3 regions of the Streptomyces sp. NPDC042364 genome follow, and region 3 is predicted to be linked to each of the others. Evidence: riboswitches for the same ligand, from Rfam matches in the RefSeq annotation. Region 3 holds a riboswitch; each other region holds the start of a gene.
The links. A riboswitch is a leader RNA that binds a small molecule or an ion and turns the genes downstream of it on or off. The one in region 3 is predicted to bind cobalamin.

Region 1: another riboswitch for cobalamin. It lies ahead of AC067N_RS35765 (energy-coupling factor ABC transporter permease); the one in region 3 lies ahead of AC067N_RS02980 (cobalamin biosynthesis protein).
Region 2: another riboswitch for cobalamin. It lies ahead of AC067N_RS00070 (prenyltransferase/squalene oxidase repeat-containing protein); the one in region 3 lies ahead of AC067N_RS02980 (cobalamin biosynthesis protein).

Annotation. Positions count from the first base shown of each region.
Region 1 covers NZ_JBWKAJ010000029.1:60,256-64,559, reverse strand. The annotation lists gene cbiQ (cobalt ECF transporter T component CbiQ) at 1-538, opposite strand, end outside; gene AC067N_RS35770 (energy-coupling factor ABC transporter substrate-binding protein) at 545-904, opposite strand; gene AC067N_RS35765 (energy-coupling factor ABC transporter permease) at 901-1,599, opposite strand; cobalamin riboswitch at 1,630-1,813, opposite strand; gene AC067N_RS35760 (DUF1775 domain-containing protein) at 2,058-2,795, shown strand; gene AC067N_RS35755 (TSUP family transporter) at 2,922-3,707, shown strand; partial or broken gene AC067N_RS35750 (IS5 family transposase) at 3,780-4,207, opposite strand; gene AC067N_RS35745 (Fic family protein) at 4,285-4,304, opposite strand, start outside.
Region 2 covers NZ_JBWKAJ010000001.1:10,884-15,187, reverse strand. The annotation lists gene AC067N_RS00080 (aldehyde dehydrogenase) at 1-645, opposite strand, end outside; gene AC067N_RS00075 (MBL fold metallo-hydrolase) at 805-1,833, shown strand; cobalamin riboswitch at 1,898-2,037, shown strand; gene AC067N_RS00070 (prenyltransferase/squalene oxidase repeat-containing protein) at 2,152-3,447, shown strand; gene AC067N_RS00065 (hypothetical protein) at 3,422-3,598, opposite strand; gene AC067N_RS00060 (SCO2322 family protein) at 3,585-4,304, shown strand, end outside.
Region 3 covers NZ_JBWKAJ010000001.1:692,035-696,338, forward strand. The annotation lists gene AC067N_RS02975 (cobyric acid synthase) at 1-383, opposite strand, end outside; gene AC067N_RS02980 (cobalamin biosynthesis protein) at 380-1,378, opposite strand; cobalamin riboswitch at 1,478-1,622, opposite strand; gene AC067N_RS02985 (hypothetical protein) at 1,758-1,904, shown strand; gene AC067N_RS02990 (hypothetical protein) at 1,993-2,214, opposite strand; gene AC067N_RS02995 (inorganic phosphate transporter) at 2,243-3,502, opposite strand; gene AC067N_RS03000 (class II aldolase/adducin family protein) at 3,922-4,304, shown strand, end outside.

The DNA.
Region 1 (4,304 bases), on a different contig from region 3:
GCCAGGTGGCGGCGCGGGTGGTGTGCCCGAGCCGGGCCGCCTGCGCGTCGCGGATCCGGCGTACGGAGTCCAGGAGCAGGAAGCTCATGCGGTACGTCACCAGGGCGACGTCCACCACCGGTGCGGGCACCCCGGCCCGCACCAGCCGCGGCAGCAGGTCCGACATGGGGGTGGTGAAGGCGAACAGCAGGACGCCCAGGGAGGCGGCGGAGGTCCGCAGCAGCAGCTCCGCCGCACGGACCGGACCGCCCGCGGCCAGGGTCACGAACCCGTCGGGCCCGCCGACCTGGACGAGCAGCGGCAGCGCCCCGGTCACACAGAACCCCAGCGGCACCCGGTAGGCGCGCCACAGCCGGCGACGCGGCACACCGGCCGGTCCGAGCAGCACGACGAGCGCGGTCAGCAGGACGAGGGCCGCGCCGGGCCAGGGCGGCAGCGAGATCGCGAGCACGGTGAGGCCGAGCCCGAGCACGGCCTTGTCCACGGGATGGCGGCGGCGCCAGCGACTGCTGTGCGCCGCCTCGTCGATCGGTAGCACGTGGCGTCAGACCTCTTCGGAGCCGGACCCGGCCGGCGTCCTCGCGGTCTCCTGCTGTGCCAGTGCCCGCGCCTCGCCCTGGCGGCGGCCCCGGTGCAGGCCGAAGTAGTAGGCGAGGACGCCCGCGCCGAGGGCGGCCTGGAGGGAGAACAGCGCGGACTCGATCTCACCGGAGGGCGGCTCGTACAGGGGCGAGAACCACGGCTTGTAGTCCGGCTCGATCTCGGTGATCGCGCTCTCGGCCTCCCCGTCCGCCCCCGTGAAGGGCTCCTTCTTGTGGTCGCCGAGGCCGAGAGCCAGCGGCAGCACCGCGAGCGCGGCCACCACGAGCAGCAGCAGGACGTTGATCTTCGTGTTCCGGCTCATCGCGCCACCGCCTCGCTCTTCGTCTCCCGCTTGCCCGCCACGAGCACCCCGAGCCGGGTCAGCTCGCCCTTGCTCGACTGCACCAGAAGCCGCATCACCAGCACCGTGAGCAGGCCCTCGCTCACCGCGAGGGGGAGCTGGGTGATGGCGAAGATGGAACCGAACTTGCCGAGCGCGCCCAGGAACCCGCTGCTCGGGTCGGGGAACGCGAGCGCGAGCTGGACACTGGTGACGCAGTAGGTGGACAGGTCGGCGAAGAACGCGCCGAAGAACACCGCGACCATCAACGGCACGTCGTAGTGCCGCAGCAGCTTGTAGACGGCGTATCCGGCCCAGGGGCCGACGATCGCCATGGAGAAGACGTTGGCGCCGAGTGTGGTCAGTCCGCCGTGGGCGAGCAGCAGGGCCTGGAAGAGCAGGGTGATGGTGCCCAGCACCGCCATGATCGGCGGCCGGAACAGGATGGCACCGAGTCCGGTGCCGGTGGGGTGGGAGCAACTCCCGGTGACGGACGGCAGCTTCAGCGCCGACAGGACGAAGGTGAAAGCCCCCGAGGCACCGAGCAGCAGCGTGCTCTCAGGGTGTTCCCTGACCTCACGGGTGAGTGACCGTACTCCGTGGACGACGAACGGCGCGGACGCGACACCCCAGGCGATCGCGTGCGCCGGGGGAAGGAAACCCTCGGCTATGTGCATGGCTCAGCAGACCCTCTCCAGCACCTCGTGGATGGTTGACGTGCCTTGGCCGGTCTCCTGGCTGACGGGTACCACCGCCCGTGCTCCGCCTTCCCGGGTCACAAGGACCCAGTGGCTGTCCGCGAGGACTGGAGCCGGACTTCCCGATCACAGTGGCGAGGGCCGCACCGGCATCACACCGGATTTCCCGTTCACCAAGGCGTGGTGACAGTAGTGCCCCCACAAGGCCGCTGACAAGCGCAGACGGGGGCGTGAAGGCGGTGGTGAACAGCACACACCCCGGCGCACGCCTCAGCTGTCCCACGCGCCGCACCGCGCGGGGAGGACCCAACGGCCTTGCCCGGTGCGGCGGATTTGCCGGTAGGACGGACGTCCCGGCACCGCGGGCCGCCCTTGGCCCGGACGTCGGCCCTGCGCTTGAATGCAGGCTTCACACCTTCGGTACAAGGGAGTCAGCTGTGCACCGCCCGACCCTGGCACGCAGCACGCGCCGTCTCGGCGTCCTCACCGCGACCGCGCTCGCGTTCGCCGTCGTCACCGCGGCACCGGCCGCGGCGCACACGGAGGTCGAGGCGGAGGGCGCCCGCGCCCTCGACCAGAACGTCGAGCTGACCTTCTCCGCCGAGTCGGAGTCCGCCTCCGCCGGCATCACCAAGCTGGAGGTCATCCTGCCGAAGGGCATCGCCCCCGCCGACGTCGGCTACGAAGAGGGCCCCAAGGGCTGGAAGTTCGCCGCCACCGAACGGGGCTACACCGTCTCGGGACCGAAGCTCGCGGTGGGGGAGGACGCCGAGTACGTCGTCTCCGTACGGCAGTTGCCCGACGCGAAGTCGCTGGTGTTCAAGACGCTGCAGTTCTACAGCGACGGCAAGGTGGACCGCTGGATCGAACTGGACGACTCCGGCGGCGACGGGCACGGCCACGGTCACCCCGCGCCCCGGCTGGACCTGGAGCCCGCCGCTCCCGGCGCGGAACTCGTCAGTCCCACCCCCAGCCCTTCGGAGGAGCCCTCGCCGGCGACCGCCTCGCCGGAGCCCGACCTCGAGGCCGCGGAAGCAACGGCGAAGCCCGCGGCGGACAGCACCGACGGCGACGACGGCGTCCCCCTGGCCGTGCCCCTCGGTATCGGCGCGGCCGTCCTCGCCCTCGGCGGTGGCCTGTGGTGGTGGCGCGGCCGCCGCGGCGGAGCCGCCTGACCCGTACGGACCGGACGGATGACGACGGACCGGACGGATGACGGTCTCACGGATGAAGCTCTCCTGGACGAAGGTCTGACGGATGATCTTTGAGGGATGAAGCTCGGCCGGATGGAGGTCTGACGGATGACGATCTGGTCGACGGGGGCGGCCGGGCTCGCCGTCGGCATGCTGATCGCGGCGGTGACCGCGCCCGTGGGGGTCTCGGGCGCGGTCTTCCTGCTGCCCGTCCAACTGAGCGTGCTGGGTGTGCCGAGCCCGGCCGTCACCCCGACGAACCTGCTGTTCAACGTGGTGTCCGGGCCCGGCGCCCTGTTGCGTCACCACCGCGCGGGCGCCCTGGACGGCCCTCTGACCCGCGGGCTGCTGGCGGGCACCCTGCCCGGCGTCGTCATCGGTGCCGTGGTCCGGGTCCTCGCGGTCCCCGGCGCGACCGTCTTCCGTCTCCTGGTTGCCGCCCTGCTGATGCCGCTCGGCGCGTGGCTCGTGCTGCGCACCCTGCGGCCCGCCCGCCGTGTCCAGGCGCCGGAGCCCTCGCCCCGTGCGGTCACCGGCCTGGCGCTGGTGGTCGGCGTCGTGGGCGGGATCTACGGGATCGGCGGCGGCTCCCTCCTCGGCCCGATCCTGGTGGGGCGGGGCATGCCCGTCGCCAGGGTGGCGCCGGCCGCGCTCGCCTCGACCTTCGTCACCTCCGTGGCCGGTGCCGCGGCCTTCACCCTGCTCTCCCTCACCGGCTCCGGCGACATCGCCCCCGTCTGGTCCCTCGGCCTGGCCTGCGGCCTCGGCGGTCTGCTGGGCGGCTACCTGGGCGCACTCCTGCAACCACGGCTCCCCGAGACGGCCTTGCGGCTGCTGCTGGGCACCCTGGCCACGGCGGTGGGTGTCCTGTACGCCGTACAGACGGTGCGTTGAACGCCTGCGGCCTTCCGCCGCGGGACCCTGCCGCGACCCGACCGACCCGGGCGCACATAGTGACAGGACTCCTTAGCAGACGAGCCGCCGATAACGGATGAGGGTGCAGGCGATGCTCGCGAACGCGAGGAAGTGCTCGGCCTTGCGCTCACAGCGGCGGTGGAGGCAGCGGCAGCCTGCTAGCCAGGACATGGTGCGCTCGATGGTCCAACGGTGGCGGCCCAGCCGCTGCGAGGTCTCGATCCCCCTGCGGGCGATGCGTTGCTTGATGCCACGCCCCCGTAACCATCGCCGCAGGTGGGACTAGTCGTAGCCCTTGTCCGCGTGGAGCTTGTCCGGTCTGCGTCGCCGCCCGCGGCGGGAGCGGATCGGCGGTATGCCCTTCACCAGGGGGATCAGTGCCTGGCTGTCGTGCAGGTTCGTCCCCGAGATTCCGACGGACAGAGGTAGACCCGTCCGCTCGGTGATCAGTGGATCCTCGATCCGTACTTGCCCCGGTCGACAGACATCCCACGCGTTTGCTTCGTCAAGTGTCGGCGTCACACCGACGTGCTCAGCCGCGTACGGATGTACGTGCTCACCTCCCGGCCAGATTGA
Region 2 (4,304 bases), 680 kb from region 3:
GCTGACCTCGCGGTCGGCCGGCAGGATCGACAGGACGCCCTCGGGGAGCCCGGCCTCGGCGGCGATCTCCGCGAGCAGATACGCGTCGAGCGGGGTCTCGGGCGAGACCTTCAGGATCGCGGGGCAGCCCGCGAGCAGCGCGGGGGCGAGTTTGGCGGCGGCGGTGAACTGCGGGACGTTCCACGGGACGACGGCCGCGACGACCCCGACCGGTTCGCGCCGCACGAGGATCTTCCCGAGCACGCCGTCGCGGTGCTCCTCGTAGGTGAAGTTCCGTGCCGTGGTGATCGCCGCGTCCCACACCATCATCGAGGCGAGGGCCTGCACCATGACGCTGGACGTGAACGGGGTGCCGTTCTGGGCGCTGATGAGGCGGGCGAACTCCTCGTGGCGCACGGCGAAGGCGTCCTTGATGCGGGCGACGACCTCGATGCGTTCGCCGAGGGTCGTCCGGGGCCACGGTCCTTCGTCGAACGCCTTCCGCGCGGCGGCCACGGCCCGGTCGACGTCCGCGCGTGAGGCGTGCGGTACGCGGCCGATGACCTCCTCCGAGTGCGGCGAGACCACCTCGATGACGTCCGTGCCCAGGGGATCCGTCAACTCCCCGCCGATGAAAAGCTGTCCGTGTTCCACGAGCTCGGTCATGGCCGACTGCCTCCCCTGAGCCGATCTCTGACGGTGCATCAGATACGGAACTGATACCAGCTCCGATGGAAGGAGTCCACGGGGCGACGACGGTTGACTCGGCCTCCCATCGAAACCTGTTCTAGTTATAGTTGCGGGAAGGCGGCGATTGGGGAGCCCATGGCGCAGGTGTACGACCACGGCGGCGGCGTCCGGTCCCTCCAGGTGCCCATCCCGGACAACCCCCTCGGCCACACGCTCGTGTACGTCGTCGACACCGACCGCGGCCCTGTGCTCGTCGACACCGGCTGGGACGACCCGGCCTCCTGGGACACGCTGTGCGAGGGCCTCGTCGCCTGCGGTACGTCGGTCGGGGAGATCACCGGCGTGGTGATCACGCACCACCACCCGGACCACCACGGCCTGTCGGGCAAGGTGCGGGAGGCGTCCGGCGCCTGGCTGGCCATGCACGCGGCGGACGCCTCGGTGGTACGGCGGACGCGGGAGACCCGGCCGGAGCGCTGGTTCACGTACATGGCGGCCAAGCTGACGGCGGCCGGCGCGCCCGAGGAGCACGTGGCCCCGCTGCGCGCCCCGCGCGGCCCCCGTACCCTGCCCGGCCTCTCCCCCGCGCTCCCCGACCGCGAGATCGTCCCCGGCGAGCTCCTCGACCTGCCGGGCCGCCGCCTCCGCGCGATCTGGACGCCCGGCCACACCCCCGGCCATGTCTGCCTGCACCTGGAGGAGGACCACCCCGCCGAACTCCCGGGCCGGGGACGGCTGTTCTCCGGGGACCACCTCCTCCCCGAGATCAGCCCGCACATCGGCCTGTACGAGGACCCCGACGACACCACCGTCACCGACCCCCTCGGCGACTACCTCGACTCCCTCGAACGCGTCGCCCGCCTGACCCCGGCCGAGGTCCTCCCGGCCCACCAGTACACCTTCACCGACGCCTCGGCCCGCGTCCGGGAGCTGCTCACGCACCACGAGTCCCGCCTCACCGACCTGCGCTCCCTCCTCACCACCCCGCTCACGCCGTGGCAGCTCGCCGAACGCATGGAGTGGAACCGCCCGTGGTCCGAGATCCCCTACGGATCGAGGAACATCGCCGTCGCCGAGGCGGAGGCCCACCTGCGCCGCCTGGTGAAGCAGGGCCGGGCGGAGGCGGTGGCGGGGAGCGACCCGGTGACGTACGTGGCGGTGTGAGACCGGGCTGCGCCCGCCGGAGGGCTCAGCGGGAGCCCCCTCCGGCACAGGTGGCCTCGGGCTGTTGGCTACCGACAGGTAGAGTGGCCGGGTCGTCACGCCCGTACAGGGGGAAGCCGGTGCAAATCCGGCGCTGACCCGCAACCGTGAGCCGATGCCGTCCGCGCGATCGGCGAGTCGGACTGCCCTGTGCGGAACTGTGACCGGCTCGCGTCACCGGCGTCCGCCGGTGTACGGCACCGTCGAGGAATACGGAGCCGAGCCGCCCGGCGTCGCGCCGTGCCGCCCGGCTCCCGTCAGGGAGAGGCACCGCCGATCATGAATGTCCGCCGCAGCGCCGCGGTCGTCGCCGTACTGGCCGCCACAGCCGGGGTCGGCACCGGACTCGGTACCGGTTTCGCACCGGCCGCCCTCGCCGACGACACCGCCCCCGCCGCGCCGTCCGCGTCGCCGTCGCAGGCGATACCCACCGGCCTGTACGGGTCGACGGACCCCAGGTACGACGGCGTATGGCGGCAGTCACTCACGCTGGTCGCGCTGGACGCCGTGGGCGAGAGGCCCGGCGCCGGGGCCGTGGAGTGGCTGCTCGGCCAGCAGTGCGCGAGCGGGGCGTTCGCGGCGTACCGGCCCGACCCCACGGCGAAGTGCGACGCCAAGACCGCCGTCGACACCAACAGCACGGCGGCCGCGGTGCAGGCGCTCGCCGCGGTCGGCGGGCACGACGCCGAGGCCGGGCGGGCCGTCGGCTGGCTGAAGGACAACCAGAACGACGACGGCGGCTGGGGCTTCACCGCCGGCGGGCCCAGCGACGCGAACTCCACGTCCGTCGTCATCGGCGCGCTGGCCGCCGTGGGCGAGAAGCCCGACGGCCAGAAGAAGGCCGGCCGTTCCCCCTACGACGCCCTGCGCGCCCTCGCCCTCCCGTGCGCCGTCGGCACCGAGGGCAGCGGCGCCTTCGCCTACCAGCCCGACAAGAAGGGCGGGCTCGCCGCCAACGCCGACGCCACGGCCGCCGCGGTGCTGGGCAGCCTGGGCGAGGGGTTCGTGGTCGACGCCGGGAAGGCGGGGGAGGGCGGCGGCGCGAACGCCGGTGCCTCGGGTGAGTGCGCAGGCGGCACCTCGCCCGAGGACGCGGCCCACAACGGTGCCGTGTACCTCGCCGGGGCCCTGACCTCCGACGGCTATCTGAAGTCCGCCCTCGCGGGCGCCGAGGACCAGCCCGACCTCGGCAACACCGCCGACGCGGTCGTGGCGCTGGCCGCCGCCGGGGAGACGAAGGCCGCCGGGAAGCCGCTGGCCTGGCTGGCGAAGAACCACGGCCCGTGGGCGGCGAAGTCCGGCCCCGCCGCGTACTCCCAGCTCATCCTCGCCGCGCACGCCACCGGCACCGATCCGCGCGACTTCGGCGGCGCGGACCTGGTGGCACAGCTGACGGAGACCGGGCCGGCCCGGGACGTGGCCGACCACACGGGCGTGCCGGGCGACGACACCGCCGACGGGGACGAGAACAGCGGCGGGGTCGCGACCGGAGTGGTGCTGGGTGCCGGACTCGGGCTCGCCGCGATCGTCGGCGCGGCGCTGACGGGGCTCACCAGGAAGCGGCGGCGGCCGTGAGCCGGTCACGGCCGCGAAGCTCCGCCGGGCGGTCGTTGCCCGGGCGCGCTTCGGTCACGCCGCCGCCGGTCACGCCGCCGGTCACGTCGCCGTCGGTGACGCCGCCGCCGGTCACGTCGCCGGTCACGTCGCCGTCGGTGACGCGACTCACGGGGGCGCGCGTCGTGGCCCGGCGCGTCACGGCCGTGTTGTCGTCGGCCGTGGTGCTGCTGTTCGTGCTGGTGGGGCTGGGCGGGCAGGCCCATGCCGCCGCCTATCGGTACTGGTCCTTCTGGGACCGGACGTCGGACGGCTCCGGCTGGGTGTACGCCATGCAGGGGCCGTCGACCGCCCGGCCCTCGGACGGGGACGTGCAGGGTTTCCGGTTCGCCGTCAGCGAGGACTCGGACGACGCCGCGAAGCCGCGCGGGGCCGCCGGCTTCGACGCCATCTGCTCGGGTACGGCCGCCCGCGACGGACAGAAGCGGATCGCGCTCGTCATCGACTTCGGCACGGCCGCGGACGCCCCGGCGGGTGAGACGCCCCCGTCGGCGCGTACCGCGTGTGCGCGCGTGCCGTCGGACGCGACCAGCGCCGACGCGCTCGCGGCCGTGGCGAAGCCGCTCCGCTACGACACGAACGCGCTGCTCTGCTCGATCGCCGGTTACCCCCGGAAGGGCTGCGGGGAGGTCGTCGCGGGTGACGGGGCGGCCGACACGTCCGGCTCGGCTCCGAGGACCACCGGCCCCGACGCCTCAGCCGCTTCCGGCGGCACCGGCACGTCCGACGAGAAGGGCCCGTCCGTCGGCCTGTTCGTGGGCGCGGGCGCCGTCGCGGTGCTCGGCGCGGCGGCGGCGTGGCAGGCCGGGCGACGCCGC
Region 3 (4,304 bases):
TACGTGCCCCGCAACTCGGCAAGACAGTCGAGCACGGTGCCCAGCAGCCGCTGCTGCCGCCCCCCGTGGTAGCCCCGCGCGCTCAACTCCCCGACGGGCTTGCCGAGCAGCACGACCTGGCTGCTCTGCTCCCCGCCGGGCTTGAGCAGCACCGGATTCATCAGGGCCGTCGGCTCCACCCGGCAGGCCTGCGCCTGCATGGCCTGGGCCCGCCCGATCTCGGCGCCCTCCCTCGTCACGAACGAGTTGAGGGACATGTTCTGCGCCTTGAACGGCGCGACCTTGACGCCCTGTCGCACCAGCCACCGGCAGATCCCGGCGGTGACGACGCTCTTGCCGGCGTCGGAGGTGGTACCGGCGACCAGCAGCCCCCCGCCCGTCATGACGACGCCCCCTTCGCCCGTCCGCGGCGGCCGTTGGCGCCCCCCGGCGCCGGGCGCCGCGTGATGCGGCCCCGCAGCAGCGACGCGCCCGCGCTGACGCCGAGCGCGAGCCAGCTCACGCGCCGCGACAGCCGGACGGCCCGCTCGATGTCCCCCACGGCGACGGCCCGCCCCTCCGTGTTCAGCACGGGCCGGTGCTCGACCCGCCCCCCGTACGACAACGTGCCTCCCAGCCGGACGCCGAGCGCCCCGGCGAACGACGCCTCCACGGGACCGGCGTTGGGGCTCGGATGCTTCCGCGCGTCCGCCCGCCAGGCCCGTACGGCCCCCCGGGCGTCCCCGCCGGCCGCCGCGGCCAGCAGGGCGGTGAGCCGGGCCCCCGGCCACCCCGCCACGTCGTCGAGCCGGGCCGACGCCCACCCGTACCGCCGATGACGCGGCGACCTGTGCCCGACCATGGCGTCCAGTGTGTTGACGGCCCGGAACCCGACGAGTCCGGGCACACCCCCCACCGCCCCCCACACCAACGCCCCGACCACGGCGTCCGAGGTGTTCTCGGCGACGGACTCGACCACGGCCCGGGCGATCCCGTCCGCGTCCAGCGCCTGGGGGTCCCGTCCGCACAGATGCGGCAGCCGGGCCCGCGCGGCCTCGACGTCCCCGTCCTCCAGCGCCCGCCCGACGGCACGGGCCTCGCACACCAGGGAGGTCCCCCCGACGACGGCCCAGGTGGCCGCGCCGGTCAGCGCGACGGACGCCGCACGGGACGGCCGAGCCGCCGCCGCGGCCACCGCCCCCAGCGCCACGGCGCCGCCGGCGCACACCACGGTGTGCAGCGCGCCCCACCCCCGGTGGTCCCGCCACAACACCCGCTCCACGGCGCCCGCGGCCCGTCCGAACACGGCGACGGGGTGCCCCCGGCGGGGATCGCCGAGCAGCAGGTCACCGAGGAGTCCGGCGGTGGCGCCGTACGCGAAGACGCGATCGGCACGCACGCGTTCAGCCGATCGCGGGGTCGGGCAAGGACCGGATGCTGGATCCCACATGGCAGCCGCGCATGGCGATATGTCCTCACTCAGGGTGTCCACGCCCTGGTTCGACGAGACCGACGACGAGAGTTCCTGGCTCCCGGGGAAGGTTCTTCCCCGGTGACAGTGGCGGGACCGCGCCGGACTCGCACCGGCTTCCTCTCCTGCCGTCGTAGATGGCCCCGGCAGTCCACCACGCCCCCGGAAGACCCGTCAACTCGCCGCTGACCTGCGGCGCAGCGGTGTGCTGAGCCCCACACCGCTGAAACGGCGTCAGCCGTCCGAATCGACGCTTTCCGTACTCTTTCCCGCCGCCCCGCCGGTGCGCTTCAGCACGGTCGCCGGGGTGCTCGCCGTCGGAGCCGGCGCGCTCGCCTCGCTGTTGGTGCCGGAGGCGGAGGCACGAGCCGTCGTCCGGATGGTGGTGACCGTCCTCGCCGCCACGGGGGCGGGCCTGTGGTGGGGTCTGAACCCCGGTCAGCGGACGCGGTGAACGAGACGGCGAACCCCCTGTGCCGAGGTGGCCGGCACAGGGGGTTCGCCGTGGTGTCCTGGGGGAGGCGGGACGGAGGTCCGTGACCTCAGGCCATGATCAGGTAGATCCCGTAGCCCACCGCCGCCGCGCACGCCGCGAAGCAGGCGTACGCCGCCGTCGTGGCGAGTGCGGCCGAGCCGCCGGAGGCCGTCGCCGTCTCCCGCTTCGAGAGGCCGACGATCCCCAGGGTGAACAGGCCGACGAGGGCCACGGTGACCACGAGGCTGACTCCGAAGACGGAGCCGAGTGCTGCCCAGTCGATGTGCATGGTGGTGTCTTCCTAGGGGGCGCGGGGCTCAGACGGCCGGAGTGGGGGCGGAGGGACCGGTCGGGGTCTCGGCGGTGGCCGTCGCGGCCGCGGGGGCCGGGATCGTCGCCGCGAGGTCCTCGGTCACGGCGCCGACCGGCGGCGGGGTCACCGCGGCGATGGCCGTGGTCACCACACCGGGGGGCTCCTCGGTGTCGTTCACGTTGGTGTGGTCGACCACCTCACGGCGCGAGATCACCCAGATCGCGGCGCTGGAGGCGACGAGGAAGACCGCGACGACGGCCGTGCCCCACGTGCCGTGGGACGTCACCCACTCGGCGAGCGCGGCGACGAGCGCCGCGGCCGGCAGGGTCAGGCCCCAGGCCACGAACATCCGGGTCGCGGTGGACCAGCGGACCACACCGCCCTTGCGGCCCAGGCCCGCACCCATGACCGCACCGGAGACCGAGTGCGTGGTGGAGAGGGAGAAGCCGAGGTGGGAGGAGGCCAGGATGACCGTCGCCGCGCTGGTCTGGGCGGCGAAGCCCTGCTGCGGCTGGAGGTCGGTCAGGCCCTTGCCCATGGTGCGGATGATGCGCCAGCCGCCCAGGTAGGTGCCGAGAGCGATGGCCAGACCGGCGGAGACGATGACCCAGACCGGCGGGTCGGAGTCCGGCGCGAGAGCGCCGCCGGCGACCAGGGCCAGGGTGATGATGCCCATCGTCTTCTGGGCGTCGTTCGTGCCGTGGGCCAGCGAGACCAGACCGGCGGAGGCGATCTGACCGGCGCGGTAGCCCTTGCCGGCGGCCTTGTCGCTCGTGTGCCGCCCGAGCTTGTACGTCAGCCGCGTCGCGAACATCGCCGCGATGCCGGCGACCAGCGGAGCCGCGACGGCGGGGATCAGCACCTTGGTGACGAGCACGTCACCGTGGACCGCGCCCGTGCCGACCGAGGCGATCGTGGCACCGATCAGGCCGCCCATCAGGGCGTGCGACGAGCTGGAGGGAAGCCCCACGAGCCAGGTCAGCAGGTTCCAGAGGATGGCGCCCACGAGCGCCGCGAATATGACCTCTGGCTGGATGCCGGACTCGTCGACGAGCCCCTTGGAGATGGTGTTGGCGACCTCGATGGAAAGGAACGCGCCGACAAGGTTGAGCACGGCGGACATGGCCACCGCGACCTTGGGCTTCATGGCGCCGGTCGAGATGGTGGTGGCCATCGCGTTGGCGGTGTCGTGGAAACCGTTCGTAAAATCGAACGCGAGCGCGGTGATGACCACGATCGCGAGGATCAGCGAGAAGTTTTCCATTTACCCGGGCTTCTTTCGGACGTCAGTGGCACGTGGACCGTAAGCAGCCTGGGTGAACGGAAGATGAACTGAGGCGGGCCGGAGAGTGTAGCGATCGGGCTGCCGGGGTTCCGCTTGTGTCGACGGAGGGCTGTTCCGGCGGATCGGCCCCGCCCCTTCCCCGGTTTCCTCGAACTGAAACGGAGCACCGACCTCCGCGTGTGATCCGTGTCACTTGTGCGTGAAGTCCCTCCCCCGGGGCAGGGAGCCGTGGGATTGATTCCGGTCACCCGGCGGGCGGTCGCCCTCGTACCGCCGGCCCGTCCGGGGTCCTCCGTCCCGCGGGAGGCCCGCCCCACGCCGCGGAGCCCTGCCGCCCCGGGGTGCCTGGTTCCGGTCGAGGGTTCCCGCCCGGGTGGGCCCCCTGGCAGGATCGCGGCATGGCTGAGCAGCGGCGGAACGCACAGGACCCGAGGGGCGCGGACGGGGATCCACGGCAGACGCGGGACGCCCTGCCCGGGGCGGCGCCGGACGACATCGCGCGGGCCTGGGAGGAGCTCGTCGCCACGGCCCGCCGGACGGTCGCCGACGGTCTCGTCGTCGGCACCTCCGGCAATGTCTCCGTACGGGTCGGCGACACCGTCCTGGTCACACCGACGGGCGTCCCGTACGACCGCCTCACCCCGGACGACGTGACCGGCGTCGACCTCGCGGGCCGCCAGACCCTGGGCACCCTCCGCCCGACGAGCGAACTGCCCATGCACCTCGCGATCCACACCACGACCGCCGCCCGCGCCGTGGTCCACACCCACGCCGTCCACGC